2 linked regions of the Thiosocius teredinicola genome follow. The protein of the gene in region 2 interacts with the protein of the main gene of each other region in a pairwise test. Links are inferred from orthologs where the notes say so. Each region holds a gene or a part of one and is shown on either strand. Other genes may lie near its edges.

What was found.
Region 1: the proteins of secD (region 2) and pheT interact in binary tests that used the Escherichia coli proteins (3 or more experiments, as listed by UniProt). The link is inferred for Thiosocius teredinicola from one-to-one orthologs.

What each region holds. Positions count from the first base shown.
Region 1 is NZ_CP019936.1:1,924,579-1,931,399, forward strand. Bases 1,149-4,159 are described here. They hold pheT (phenylalanine--tRNA ligase subunit beta), read left to right. Parts: upstream 1,149-1,470; coding sequence 1,471-3,849; downstream 3,850-4,159. Other genes in these bases: pheS (phenylalanine--tRNA ligase subunit alpha), read left to right, coding at 1,149-1,423; B1781_RS09275 (integration host factor subunit alpha), read left to right, coding at 3,854-4,159; B1781_RS09280 (MerR family transcriptional regulator), read left to right, coding at 4,134-4,159. In the rest of the region: rplT (50S ribosomal protein L20), read left to right, coding at 1-240; more of pheS, read left to right, coding at 401-1,148; more of B1781_RS09275, read left to right, coding at 4,160-4,162; more of B1781_RS09280, read left to right, coding at 4,160-4,508; B1781_RS09290 (diguanylate cyclase), read right to left, coding at 4,910-6,190; B1781_RS09300 (vWA domain-containing protein), read right to left, coding at 6,645-6,821.
Region 2 is NZ_CP019936.1:1,360,758-1,367,471, reverse strand. What follows is about bases 1,196-4,099. They hold secD (protein translocase subunit SecD), read right to left. Parts: upstream 3,624-4,099; coding sequence 1,767-3,623; downstream 1,196-1,766. Other genes in these bases: tgt (tRNA guanosine(34) transglycosylase Tgt), read right to left, coding at 4,085-4,099; yajC (preprotein translocase subunit YajC), read right to left, coding at 3,684-4,016; secF (protein translocase subunit SecF), read right to left, coding at 1,196-1,751. Also shown: B1781_RS06700 (glycosyltransferase family 4 protein), read right to left, coding at 1-733; more of secF, read right to left, coding at 807-1,195; more of tgt, read right to left, coding at 4,100-5,194; tRNA preQ1(34) S-adenosylmethionine ribosyltransferase-isomerase QueA, read right to left, coding at 5,332-6,351; B1781_RS06665 (bifunctional diguanylate cyclase/phosphodiesterase), read right to left, coding at 6,636-6,714. UniProt on the Escherichia coli protein: Part of the Sec protein translocase complex. Interacts with the SecYEG preprotein conducting channel. SecDF uses the proton motive force (PMF) to complete protein translocation after the ATP-dependent function of SecA.

The sequences.
Region 1 (6,821 bases), 560 kb from region 2 along the record:
AAAGCCGGTCAATACGCGTATCGCGACCGTCGCGTTAAGAAGCGTGAGTTCCGTGCGTTGTGGATCCAGCGTATCAACGCCGCTGCGCGACTGTGCGACATGTCGTACAGCCGCTTCATCGACGGCTTGAATAAAGCCGGCATCGAAGTCGACCGCAAAATGCTGGCCGATATCGCCGTTCACGACATGCCGGCGTTTGAGCAACTCGCTGAGAAGGCCAAGGCTGCCCTCGCGAGCTGATGACGGCGCCGGGCGTTGCGTCCGGTGTATGCGTGATCGATAGAGAAGGGGGAAGGCCGGGCCGGTCTTCCCCCTTTTTGTTGCCTCGCGGTGTGGCGCCGCCGGGTTACGACAGAACAACACCAGGGGAAACGCTGCGTGTGCGCGTGGCGAATGTGATATGAGCGAAAATCTAGCGACGTTGTTGGAAAGTGCGCTGGCCGCGTTGGCCGCAGCAAAAGACCTGCGCGCACTCGATGAAGTGCGGGTTCAGTATCTTGGCAAAAGCGGTTTGTTTACCGAACGCCTGAAGCAGCTGGGCAAGCTGCCACCGGAAGAGCGCAAGAGTGCCGGCCAGGAAATCAACAAGGCCAAGCAGGCGTTTCAGGCCGAGTTGGAATCGCGCAAGCAGGCGATTGAAGACGAGGTGTTGGCACAGCGCCTTGCCTCTGAAACGATTGACGTGACCTTGCCGGGCCGCGATGTGGCATCCGGTGGTTTGCATCCGGTCACGCGCACCATGCAGCGCATCCAGGCGTTCTTCGCCAGTGCGGGCTTCGAGGTAGCCGAAGGCCCGGAGATCGAAGACGACTTTCACAACTTCGAGGCGTTGAATATCCCCGCGCATCATCCGGCACGCGCGATGCACGACACCTTCTATTTCGACGAGCATCTGCTGCTGCGCACCCATACCTCGCCGGTGCAGATCCGTCATATGAAAGACGCGCAGCCACCGATGAAGGTGATCGCGCCCGGCCGCGTGTATCGCTGCGATTCTGATCTGACGCATACGCCAATGTTCCACCAGGTCGAAGGCTTTCTGGTCGATGAACAGGTCAGCTTTGCCGATCTCAAAGGCATTCTGAATGCCTTCCTGCACAGCTTCTTTGAACGTGACGATCTCGAAGTGCGTTTTCGCCCGTCGTACTTCCCGTTCACCGAGCCGTCGGCCGAAGTGGATATCCAGTGTGTGATGTGTAGCGGCGAAGGTTGCCGCGTGTGCAGTCACACCGGCTGGCTCGAGGTGTTGGGCTGCGGAATGATTCATCCGGAGGTATTCCGTCACGTCGGTATCGATAGTGAGAAGTACCTCGGCTATGCCTTCGGCATGGGTGTCGAACGCCTGGCCATGTTGCGTTACGGCGTCAACGACCTGCGATTGTTTTTCGAGAACGACCTGCGATTCCTCAAGCAGTTTGCCTGAGCATCCGCTGTGCGTTCATCGATATCGAATTGAGTTAGGAAAGAACAATGAAATTCAGCGAAGCATGGCTGCGCGAATGGGTTAATCCCGACATCTCCACGGACCAACTGGCCGATCAGTTGAGCATGGCCGGCCTCGAGGTCGACTCGGTTGAACCGGCGGCGCCAGCGTTTACCGGTGTCGTGGTCGGCGAGGTCTTGAGCCGTGAGCAACATCCGGATGCGGACAAGCTCAGCGTCTGCTCGGTCAACATTGGCGCCGATGCGCCGTCACAGATCGTGTGCGGTGCGCGCAACGTGGCCGCTGGCATGAAGGTGCCGGTTGCGACGGTAGGTGCGCGCCTGCTCAATGACTTCAAGATTAAGAAGGCGAAGCTGCGCGGTGTCGAATCGCTCGGCATGATCTGCTCGGCATCTGAACTCGGCCTTGCAGAGACGTCCGACGGCATCCTGCCGCTGCCGGCCGATGCGCCGGTGGGCAAGGACTTCCGCGATTATCTGTCGCTCGATGATGCCTGCATCGATGTCGACCTTACGCCTGATCGTGCCGATTGCCTCAGCGTTGCCGGTATCGCGCGCGAGGTGGGTGTACTGAACCAGGCGGCGTTGACCGCGCCTGACATTACGCCCGTGTCGCCTTCGATCGACGATCAGTTCGCGGTAATGGTCGACGCCCCCGCAGCATGTCCGCGTTACCTGTGCCGCATCGTGCGTGGTATCGATGCCGCGGCAGCGACGCCGGATTGGATGGTCGAGAAGCTGCGGCGCGGCGGCGTGCGTGCGATCTCGCCGGTGGTCGATGTCACAAACTATGTGATGTTGGAGTTGGGGCAGCCGATGCACGGCTTTGACCTGGGAACACTCGCCGGCGGCATCAAGGTGCGCATGGCAGAGCCGGGTGAGAAGCTCACGCTGCTCGATGGCAGCGAGGCCGAGTTGCGCAGCGACACGCTGGTGATCGCTGACCATGAAAAGCCATTGGCGATGGCCGGCATCATGGGTGGCGAAGGCTCGGGTGTGACCGACGCGACCAAAGACGTGCTGCTCGAATCGGCGTTCTTCGCCCCGCTGGCGATCGCCGGCAAGGCGCGCAGCTACGGCCTGCACACCGATTCGTCGCATCGCTTCGAGCGCGGCGTGGACTATGAGCTGCAACGTACGGCGATTGAGCGCGCGACAGCCTTGCTGACAGATATTGTCGGTGGTCAGGCCGGACCGATCACCGAGGCGGCGTCGGTCGATGATCTGCCGAAACAGCAGGCGATCGCTTTGCGCAGTGAGCGTATCGTCCGTCTTCTCGGCGTGCAGGTCGACGATGCAACCGTTGAGGACATCCTCAAACGTCTCGGCATGGCGGTGGCGTCGACTGATGGCGGTTGGAAGGTCACTGCGCCGAGTGCGCGTTTCGATATCTCGATCGAGGCGGACCTGATCGAAGAGGTCGGTCGAATCTATGGTTATGCGAACATCCCGGCCAGCCTGAGCTCGGCGCCGGTCAGTGTCGCTGTCCGCCCCGAGGCTGAGTTCAACCTCGCGGCCGCGAAGCAGATGCTGGTACATCGCGGTTACCAGGAAGCGATCACCTACAGTTTTATCTCGCCGGAGTTGGCCGAGGTGATCACACCCGACGTCGAGCCAATTGTGCTGGCCAATCCGATTTCGGCCGACATGGCGAACATGCGCGCCAGTATCTGGCCCGGATTGGTACAAACGCTCAAGCACAACCTGGCCCGTCAGCAGAGCCGCGTGCGCCTGTTCGAGAGCGGACTGACCTTCATCCGGCGCGAAGGTGAGCTAGAGCAGCATCCCAAACTGGCGGGGCTGATCTTCGGCCCGGCCCAGGTACCGCAGTGGGGTACTCCGCCGCGAAATGTCGATTTCTTCGACATCAAAGCAGATTTACAGTCTGTGTTACAACAAGTTAGCGAAGATACTGAATTTAGTTTCGAGATTTGCGAGCATCCAGTGCTGCATCCCGGGCAAGCTGCCCGGATTACGCGCAATGGCGAGTTCGTCGGTTGGATCGGGGCGCTGCACCCAGCGGCACAGAAGGCGCTGGATGTGCCGGCAGGCGTCTATCTGTTCGAAATCGACCTGTTGCCGCTGCGCACCGGCGGCATTCCAAAGTTCGAGCCGTTGTCGAAGTTCCCGGCGATTCGGCGCGATTTTGCCCTGGCCCTGGCCCGTGAGGTGTCGTACCAGGCCGTTCTCGACGTGATCCGTGACGTTGCCCCGCCGGTCGTCAGAGACATCCAGTTGTTTGATGTCTATACTGGAGAGAAATTAGATTCCGGTCTAAAAAGCCTTGCTTTGAGCTTGATTTTACAGGAATCTTCCCACACGCTTACGGATGCTGAGGTAGAAGACGCCACAGGTGTCGTTCTGAAGGCACTCGAAGCGCGTTTGTCGGCGAAACTGAGAGATTGAAGCAATGGCACTCACCAAAGCAGAAATGGCAGAACACCTGTTTGAAGAGTTGGGGCTGAACAAGCGCGAAGCCAAGGACATGGTGGAGATGTTTTTTGAAGAGATCCGCCTGTCGTTGGAGAACGGTCGGCAGGTGAAACTTTCCGGTTTCGGAAATTTCGACCTGCGTGAGAAGAAGCAGCGCCCCGGCCGGAATCCGAAAACCGGTGAAGAGATCCCGATTTCGGCGCGTCGCGTGGTCACGTTCCGTCCCGGCCAGAAACTGAAGGCTCGAGTAGAGGCATATGCTGGATCCCAACAGCAGCAACATTGAACTACCCCCGATACCGGGCAAGCGCTACTTCACGATCGGTGAGGTCAGCGAACTCTGCCAGGTGAAGCCGCACGTCTTGCGTTACTGGGAGCAGGAGTTCCCACAGCTCAAGCCGGTCAAGCGGCGCGGCAACCGACGTTACTATCAGCGCCATGACGTCGAGATGATCCGCAACATCCGTAGCCTGCTGTACGAACAGGGTTTCACCATCGGTGGCGCCCGTCAGCAGTTGTCCGGAGAAGGTCACAAGCACGAGGCGCCGACAGCGCAGGTTCAGGCGAGTCCGGATTCCATCAAAAAGCTGCGCAGCGACCTCGAAGAACTCCTCGAAATCCTGAAAAGCTGACCAGGAATTGCTTCATTGACAAAAAAGCGCCGCATCCATAGGATGCAGCGCTCGCATTTCGGAGCGTAGCGCAGGCTGGTAGCGCACCACAATGGGGTTGTGGGGGTCGGAGGTTCGAATCCTCTCGCTCCGACCAAATCTAAAAGAAGCTGCCGAAGGGCGGCTTTTTTATTGTCCAGAAGAAGCCACGATTCGAACCTCCGACATCAAAATGGCTGGTTCGACAAGGACCGGAGGTCCGCAGAACGGCCGAAGGCCGATAATCCTCTCGCTCCGACCAAATCTAAAAGAAGCTGCCGAAGGGCGGCTTTTTTATTGTCCAGAAGAAGCCAAGATTCGAACCTCCGACATCAAAATGGCTGGTTCGACAAGGACTGGAGGTCCGCAGAACGGCCGAAGGCCTATTGAAGAAACCCACTTACCTTCGACAACAACAACTCTTCGTCGATCGGCCTGTGCATGTACTCGTCGGCGCCGGCGGTGTTTGCCTTCGCCAGTTGCTTCTCGCGATCGTTGGCCGATATCAGAATCACCGGGATGCGTTGTGTTTTGGTGTCGGCTTTGAGTTGCTCGCATACCTGCACGCCATCCATGCCGGGCATGTCGATGTCCAGAAGAATCAGGTCGGGGCGCAGGCTGTGTGCGATGTCGACACACTCGTGTCCGGTCTCCAGTGTCACGATATTGCAGTGATTGCGTAGCGACTCACTCATCTGCTGCAGGTGGTTTTGATCGTCGTCGACGATCAACACGGTTTTGTGCGGTTGCTCTTTGCGCGCATAGACGCGATTGCGACCTTGTTGTTTTGCCTGATAAAGCGCCTTGTCGGCGGTTGCGACCAAGGTCTCGAGATCGGCGCCGTTGATTGAATCGCTACAGGCCACGCCGACGCTGGTGGTGACGAATTGTCCGGTGCTGGAGGATTCGTGTGGGATTTTCAAATCTTGTACGGCTTCGCGAACTGCGTTGCCCACCGTGATCGCGCCATCGAAGTCGGTGTCGGGCAGCAACACGATGAACTCCTCACCGCCGTATCGCGCGACGATATCGTCGGGTCGATGCACGCGCGATTTGATCGCCTGTGCGACGCGCTGCAGGCAGTCGTCACCCGCCGGGTGGCCGTATCGATCATTGAACTTCTTGAAATGATCGACATCCATCATCAAGACCGAGGTGGGGCGGTTGTAGCGGTTGACCGACGACCATTGTTTGGCGGCCAGCTCATCGAAGGTACGGCGGTTGTACAGCTGGGTCAGGCTGTCGCGCTGACTCAGTGCTTCGAGCTCGGCGTTGAGCGCGTTCATTTGGTTGCGCATCGTCACGATGCGTTCCATTGCGCGAATCTTGGCGTTGAGGATCACCTGGCTGATCGGTTTGGTCAGGTAATCGTCGCCGCCGGCCTCGATGCCTTCACAGACGCTGTTGTCGTCGGACTTGCCGGTCACGAAGATGATCGGTACCCAATGGTCGCCGAACCATTCGCGCATCAAGCGCGTGGTCTCGAAACCGTTCAGTCCCGGCATCTCGACATCCATGATGATCAGATCGAAGCTGTCGTTTTCGATCAGCTGCAGCGCCTCTTCGCCGGTCTTTGCCACCACGGCCTTGTGTTGTGCCTGTTCGATGTACGAGCACAAGGCGTGGCGCAGGGTGGCGCTGTCTTCGACGAGCAGAATCTTCACGTTAAGTAGGATTCCCTGTGCCGGCTTTGCAGATGCCGAAGAACACTACCGCTGTCAGCGCAGCGTCGACGAAACAGCCGCCTTCCTCGCGCGGCGATCGGCGCGCGCCGATAGCGCGCCAGGCATGACTGTTTGAATTCGAGATGGCCATTGAAGAGGGAACTAGGGTCTTTCTGAACATGGATTTGCTGCACCTGTTTTTTCGGTATGTCAGCGCAATTCTTGAACAGTTCCGAGGCGCGCGATTCGCATTCTTGGATGCCCGACAGGCGCGTCTTTACATCTCAGTCCGGCAGGTGGACGACGGGCATGAATCACCTCTGAAGATTGTTGCCGAGACGCAGGGTTGCAGGTGTGTGATCCATCATGAAATGCGTTGAAAGTGCCGTTTCGCAAGCGCCAAGTCGCCCGATAACCGCCGTTGACGGGGTTATCGGGCAATGCTGGGCCTGGGCTACTTGGCAAAGGTGTATTCTTTTTTCTCAGCGAGTTTGCCGACGGTGTCTTTGATCGCGTCGTTGAATGTCTTTTTGTCGTTGTGCTGACTGGACTTGCGCTGCGCCTCGACAAACGCCTCGCGTTCCTCGCTGAGTTTCAGGATCTCACGCTGCAGCGACTCGCGTTCGGCCTT
Region 2 (6,714 bases):
CCAGCAGGTGTACGTCGCCGAGATCGGCCGGCCAGTCGGGCATGCCGCGCACCAGATCTTCGATGCCGTGCCATTCGCGCACCCAGCCGACAAATCCGACAACGCGTTTACCGTCCAGACCAAAACGCGCACGCACCGCGTCACCGGCATCGCGCCGACCGTGGAAACGCTCCGGATCGACGCCGTTACTCATCACCACGATTCGCTCGGCCTCGACACCCATGTCGACCAGGATCTGTTTCAACGGAGTCGAGACCGTAATAACGACCGTCGCGTGATTGCAGATCCAACGCTCGGCGCGGCGCGCCAGTCCGCCGAGCTTCTGCTGACCGAGGTCCGCCTGCTCCATCGCCAGCGGGCTGTTCACTTCGAGGATGACCGGGATCTTCAACACACGCGCAACCAGCACGCCGGAGAAATTGAACAGCGCGTAACGTTCGTAGATGAAATCGGGCTTGATGCGCCGCGCCGCCGAAAGCAGCTTGAAGAAACCCACCAGGTTGTAGCCGATCTCGGCCAACTCGCGGAACAGGTCGGGCAGATTATCCTTCAAGCGACTCAGCATCGAAGGCTTGGCATCGGCGTCACCGGTCGCCGGTTTGGGTGCATCACTGAGCACCAACGCGACCTCGTTCACCTCGTGGCCGCTATCCCGCAGGCTGCCGATGATCTCGCGGATATGGATACCTTGAGCGTCGCCGGCCTGGGTGCGGTGATGGTAGAGAATACGCATGTCAGCCTACAGTGCTCAGTGCTGCCGATGACTCGATCAGGGCGGCACAACGGCTGCCGCCCGTTGTGTGCATTCAGGGGCGATCGTCCACCACGTCTTCTTTCTTCACCGGCATCAGGTCGGCCTTGCTGACGCCGAGCCACAAGGCAACCGCCGAGGCGACATAGATGGTCGAGTAGGTACCGACCAAGACACCGACGATCAATGCCAGCGAGAAGCCGTAGACGTTCTCGCCACCAAGGAAGAACAGCGCCAGCAACACCACCAGGGTCGTACCCGAGGTCATAATGGTTCGCGCCATCGTTTGGTTGATCGAGGCGTTGACGATCGATGCCGGCGTGCCCTTGCGCATCTTGCGAAAGTTCTCACGCACCCGGTCGAAGATGACAATGGTGTCGTTCAGCGAGTAACCGATTACCGCCAGCACCGCCGCCAGCACCTGTAGATCGAATTCGATCTGCAACAGCGCGAACAAACCGACCGTGAACAACACGTCGTGTGCCAGCGCAGCCACCGCACCGACGGCGAAGCGCCACTCGAAGCGCATGGCGACGTACATCAGGATGGCGATCAAGGCGACCAGCACCGCCAGCGCACCGTCTTCGGTGAGTTCATCGCCGACCTGCGGCCCGACGAACTCGACGCGACGCATGTCGACTTCGCCATCGGCCGCGGCGCTGAGCGCGCGCAACACCCGGTCACTGACCTCGGCACTGTTCTTCTCCTCGCTCGCGGCATCCGGCGCGACACGGATCAGCACATCGCGCGGGGTACCGAAACGCTGCACGGTAGCACCATCGAAACCACCGTCGGCCAGCGCCTGGCGAACGGAGTCGAGTTGTACGTCCTGCTGGTAACCGACCTCGATCAACGTACCGCCGGTGAAGTCGATGCCGAAATTCAGACCGCGGATCGCGATGGCCGCCGCCGCGGCGATCAACCAGAGGATCGACAAGATGACCGCCGCGCGGCGTACGCGCATGAAGTCGATGTTGAGATTCTTGCTTACGATTTCCATCAGACTTCTCCGCGCCTAGATCGCCAGTTTCTGCACACGCCGACCGCCGTAGATCAGGTTCACGACGGCCCGGGTGCCGAGCAGCGCAGTAAACATCGAGGTCAGGATGCCGACCGCAAGCGTTACTGCGAAACCACGCACGGGCCCGCTACCGACCGAGAACAGTACGACCGCCGCAATGAGCGTGGTGACGTTGGCGTCGAGGATCGAGCTGAAGGCCCGCTCATAACCCGAATGGATACTCGCCTGTGGTGTCGACCCCACCCCGAGTTCCTCTCGAATGCGCTCGTAGATGAGCACGTTGGCGTCCACCGCCATACCGACGGTCAACACGATACCGGCGATACCGGGCACGGTCAGCGTGGCCTGCAGGATGGACATGACCGCAACGATCAACACGAGGTTGGCGACCAGCGCCAGGTTTGCCACCAGTCCGAAAGCCTTGTAATAGATCGCCATGACAATCATGACGGCGAGCAGGCCGACCGCGACCGAGATCATGCCCTGGTCGATGTTGTCCTGACCGAGGGTCGGGCCGATCGTGCGTTCTTCGACGATCTCGATCGGCGCGGCCAACGCACCGGCACGCAACAGCAGCGCGAGTTCGTGTGCCTCCTGCGGGCTGTCCAGGCCGGTCGTCTGGAAACGTGCGCCGAACGGCTCACGGATCGTCGCGACATTGATGACCTCTTCGACCCACTGCCTTACCGGCTTGCCTTCGGCATCACGGCTTACGGTGCGCTTTTCCTTGAAGACGACTGCCATCGGCTTGCCGACATTGTCGGTGGTGGTATCGCGCATGCGGCGCGCACCGTTGCTGTCGAGATTGACGATGACCGCCGGCTGACCGGACTGCTGATCAAAGCCGGACGACGCGCCGGTCATCTGGTCACCGGTCACGATCACCTGGCGTTTCAGCAGGATCGGTGTGCCGTCACGCTCGGCATACAGCTTCGAGCCGGCCGGCGCACGACCCGAGGCCTTCGCTTCGATCGCCTCGGCCGGACCGGCGTGCACCAGGCGATATTCCAACGTCGCAGTCGCTTCCAACAGGCCCTTGACCTGCGCCGGATCCTGCACGCCGGGCAGTTCGACGACGATACGACGATCACCCTGCTGCTGAATGATCGGCTCGGACACGCCGAGTGCGTTGACGCGGTTGCGCAGCGTGGTGATGTTCTGTGACAGCGCCAGCTTGCGCACTTCGCGCTCGCGGTCGGGAGACATCACCAAGCGAATGAAATAGCTGCCGCCTTCGTCGGCGGAAGACATATCGAGATCGCGCAGTTCTTCGCCAAGCACTTCTTCGGCGCGGTCGCGCGTCTGGGCGTCTTTGAAGCGCACCTCGATCGAGGTGCCGGATTCCTTGACGCTGACGTAGCGAATCGTCTCGCCACGCAGTGCGGTCTTAACGCTACCCGAGTAGCGCTCCACCGCGGTCTCGATCGCCGCCTCCATGTCAACGTCGATAAGCACGTGGATACCGCCGCGCAGGTCGAGGCCGAGGTTCATCGGCCGACCACCGATCGCGCTCATCCAGCCCGGCAGATCGGGTGAGATCGACAAGGCCGAGGTGTAATCCGGCGGCAGGGCCTTGGCGACGACAGTGCGTGCCTTGAGCTGGTCTTCGGAATCACTGAACCGGATCTGCAAGCGGCCATCGTCGAGCATCTTGTCGGCCTTGATCGGCACGTCGGCGCGCTGCAAGGCGTTGACCACGGCCATCTTGGTCGTCTCGCTGACCTTCTCGCCGCGCGCAGCGGATACCTCGATGACGGGATCCTGTGAAAAGACATTCGGCAAGGCGTACAGGAGCCCCACCAGCAGCACAAAGGCGACCAGCAGGTTCTTCCACAAGGGGTATTGGTTCAGCATGGGTTTCCGTGAAACTCGTGTGAGAGTTGGCCTGCGCAGGGCAGGCCATGCGGGCGTTTAAAGTTCTTTTAGGCTGCCTTTGGGCATTACCGCCTCGACGGCCGACTTGCGTACCGTGACGACGACATTGTCGGCGACCTCGACTTTCATGAAGTTCTCGCCGAGTTCGGTGATCTTGCCCATCAGACCACCCATAGTTTGGATCTCATCGCCCTTTTTCAAGCCACCGACCATGGCTTTGTGTTCTTTTTGGCGTTTGACCTGCGGACGGATCAGGAAGAAGTACATGATGACGAACATCCCGATCAGGAAGATGATCGACATGCCCCCATCGCCGCCGGCACCCGGTGCCGGAGCCTGAGCCATTGCGTCGGATATAAAAAAGCTCATCGTGCGCTCCCGTCGAATCTGGCGACCTGGCGGCCGCGCTTAACAAAGGCGCAAGATTATGCCATAGCTCAGACGGGGACGGGCAAACCGCGCTGTGCGTAGAAATCATCGCGGAAGCTGGAATAGGTTCCGTTCTCGATTGCCGCGCGTATCTGGCGCATCAAGGCCTGGTAATAGGCCAGGTTGTGGATCGTGTTCAAGCGTGAGCCGAGGATCTCGTTGCAGCGGAACAGGTGGCGCAGGTAGGCACGGCTGTAGTTGCGGCAGGTGTAGCAGTCGCAGGCCTCGTCGAGCGGCCGCGTATCGCTCTCGTGCACCGCATTGCGGATGCGCACCACCCCGTCGTGGGTGAACAGGTGGCCGTTGCGGGCATTACGCGTCGGCATCACGCAATCGAACATATCGATGCCACGGCGCACCGCCTCGACAATGTCTTCCGGCGTGCCGACACCCATTAAATAGTGAGGATGATCCGCCGGCAGGCGGTCTGCGAGGTAATCGAGCACGCGCCAGCGGTCGTCCGCCGGTTCGCCGACCGACAGACCGCCGACCGCATAGCCGTCGAAGCCGATCTCCGCGAGCCCCTGCAGCGATCGCTCGCGCAGCGCGGTGAACACTCCGCCCTGAACGATCCCGAACAGCGCATTGGGGTTGCCCGCGTGAGCCGCCTTGCTGCGCTGCGCCCAGCGCAACGACAGCTCCATCGAGTCGCGCGCCTCCTGCTCGGTCGCCGGATAGGGTGTGCACTCGTCGAAGATCATGACGACATCGGAGCCCAGCTCACGCTGGATCTGCATCGACTCTTCCGGCCCCATGAACACCTTGGCGCCATCGACCGGCGAGCGAAAATGCACGCCCTGCTCGGTGATCTTGCGCATCTGGCCGAGCGAATACACCTGGAAACCGCCCGAATCGGTCAGAATCGGCCGCTCCCAGTGCATGAAATCGTGCAGATCGCCATGCGCTCGAATGACCTCGGTGCCGGGTCTCAACCACAGGTGGAAGGTGTTGCCGAGAATGATCTCGGCGCCCAGGCCCTCCAGCTCTTCCGGCGTCATGGCCTTGACGGTGCCGTAGGTGCCGACCGGCATGAATGCGGGGGTCTCGATGGTCCCGCGGCCAAAATGCAGGCGGCTACGGCGCGCATCGCCATCCTGACCCAGACGCTCAAATCTCAACTGACACCTCGATAAATTCTATTAATAATTGACCATTCGGATCTTATATTAGAGAATAATTATGTACTGATTGAATCAGTACATTCCTCCATCCTCCTTTGGTGGAACTTGGCGCGGCACCCCCTGCCGCGCCTTTTTTACGCCTGCCGTTCCAGAAACATGGCATCGCCGTAGCTAAAAAACCGGTACTCGGCCTCGACCGCGTGGCGATAAGCGGCCATGGTCGGCTCATAGCCTGCAAAGGCGCAAACCAACATCAACAGTGTCGACTCGGGCAGATGGAAGTTGGTCAACAAGGCATCCACCACGTTGAACGGGTAACCGGGTCGGATGAACAACCGGGTGTCGCCCGTATACGGCGCCAGTTCGCCGCCGGCTGCGGCCGTCTCGAGGCTGCGCACGCTGGTGGTTCCCACCGCTACCACCCTGCCCCCGCGTTCGCGGGTGCGTCTGATCGCGTCGACCGTCGCCGCGCTTACCTCGAGCCATTCGCTGTGCATCTTGTGCTCGTCGAGATTCTGCACGCGTACCGGCTGAAAGGTGCCGGCGCCGACATGCAGCGTGACCCGCGCCGACTCGATGCCTTTGGCTGCCAGTCGCTCGAGCATCGCATCATCGAAATGCAGACCGGCGGTCGGTGCAGCTACGGCACCGGGGCGGTCGGCGAATACCGTCTGGTAACGCTCCTGATCGGCTTGCGTATCCGGCCGCTGGATATAGGGCGGCAAAGGCATATGACCATGCTGCTGCATCAACTCGGCGAAGTTGCCCGCCTCGCTGCGCAGAATGAACAACTCATCGTCACGCCGCTCCATCAGCAACGTCCGATCACCGACCACAATCCGGCTGCCCGGTTTCGGCGACCTGCTGGCGCGCACATGGGCGGCCGCAAGATCAGATGCCAATAGACGCTCGATCAGTATCTCGACCTGCCCACCCGTCTGCTTGCTGCCGTACAGGCGCGCCGGGATAACGCGCGTATCGTTGAAAACAAGAAGGTCACCTGCTTGCAGCAGGCGATCGAACTCACGGAACTGTCGATCGACAATCCCGCCGCCACGTTGAAGATGCAGCAGCCGGCTCTGGCCGCGCTGCGGTGTCGGCTGCTGGGCGATCAGCGCCTCGGGCAGGTCGTAATGAAAATCGCTGAGCTGCATGGGCGCGCGATGTTAACACAGCCACTTGCGACAACCGCGGATGACGTTATACTTCGCCGCTTCCCTGCCGGGGTGGTGGAATTGGTAGACACAGGGGATTCAAAATCCCCCGCTGGCAACAGCTTGTCGGTTCGAGTCCGACCCTCGGTACCAGAACAAACCTGAGCCTGACTCAGTACGCGCAAAGGCCCGCCATGCGGGCCTTTGTTGTGTTCGGCTTTCGCGCTTACAGAGTTCGCAGCGCAGCGTGCAACGATCTGCGCTGCACCCGTCAGGCGTCGTGCCTAGCCCACCTTATTGAGCAGGTACTCGTTCGCATCCGACATCCAGTCGCGCAGCTCGTGCAACGGCATCGGGCGGCAG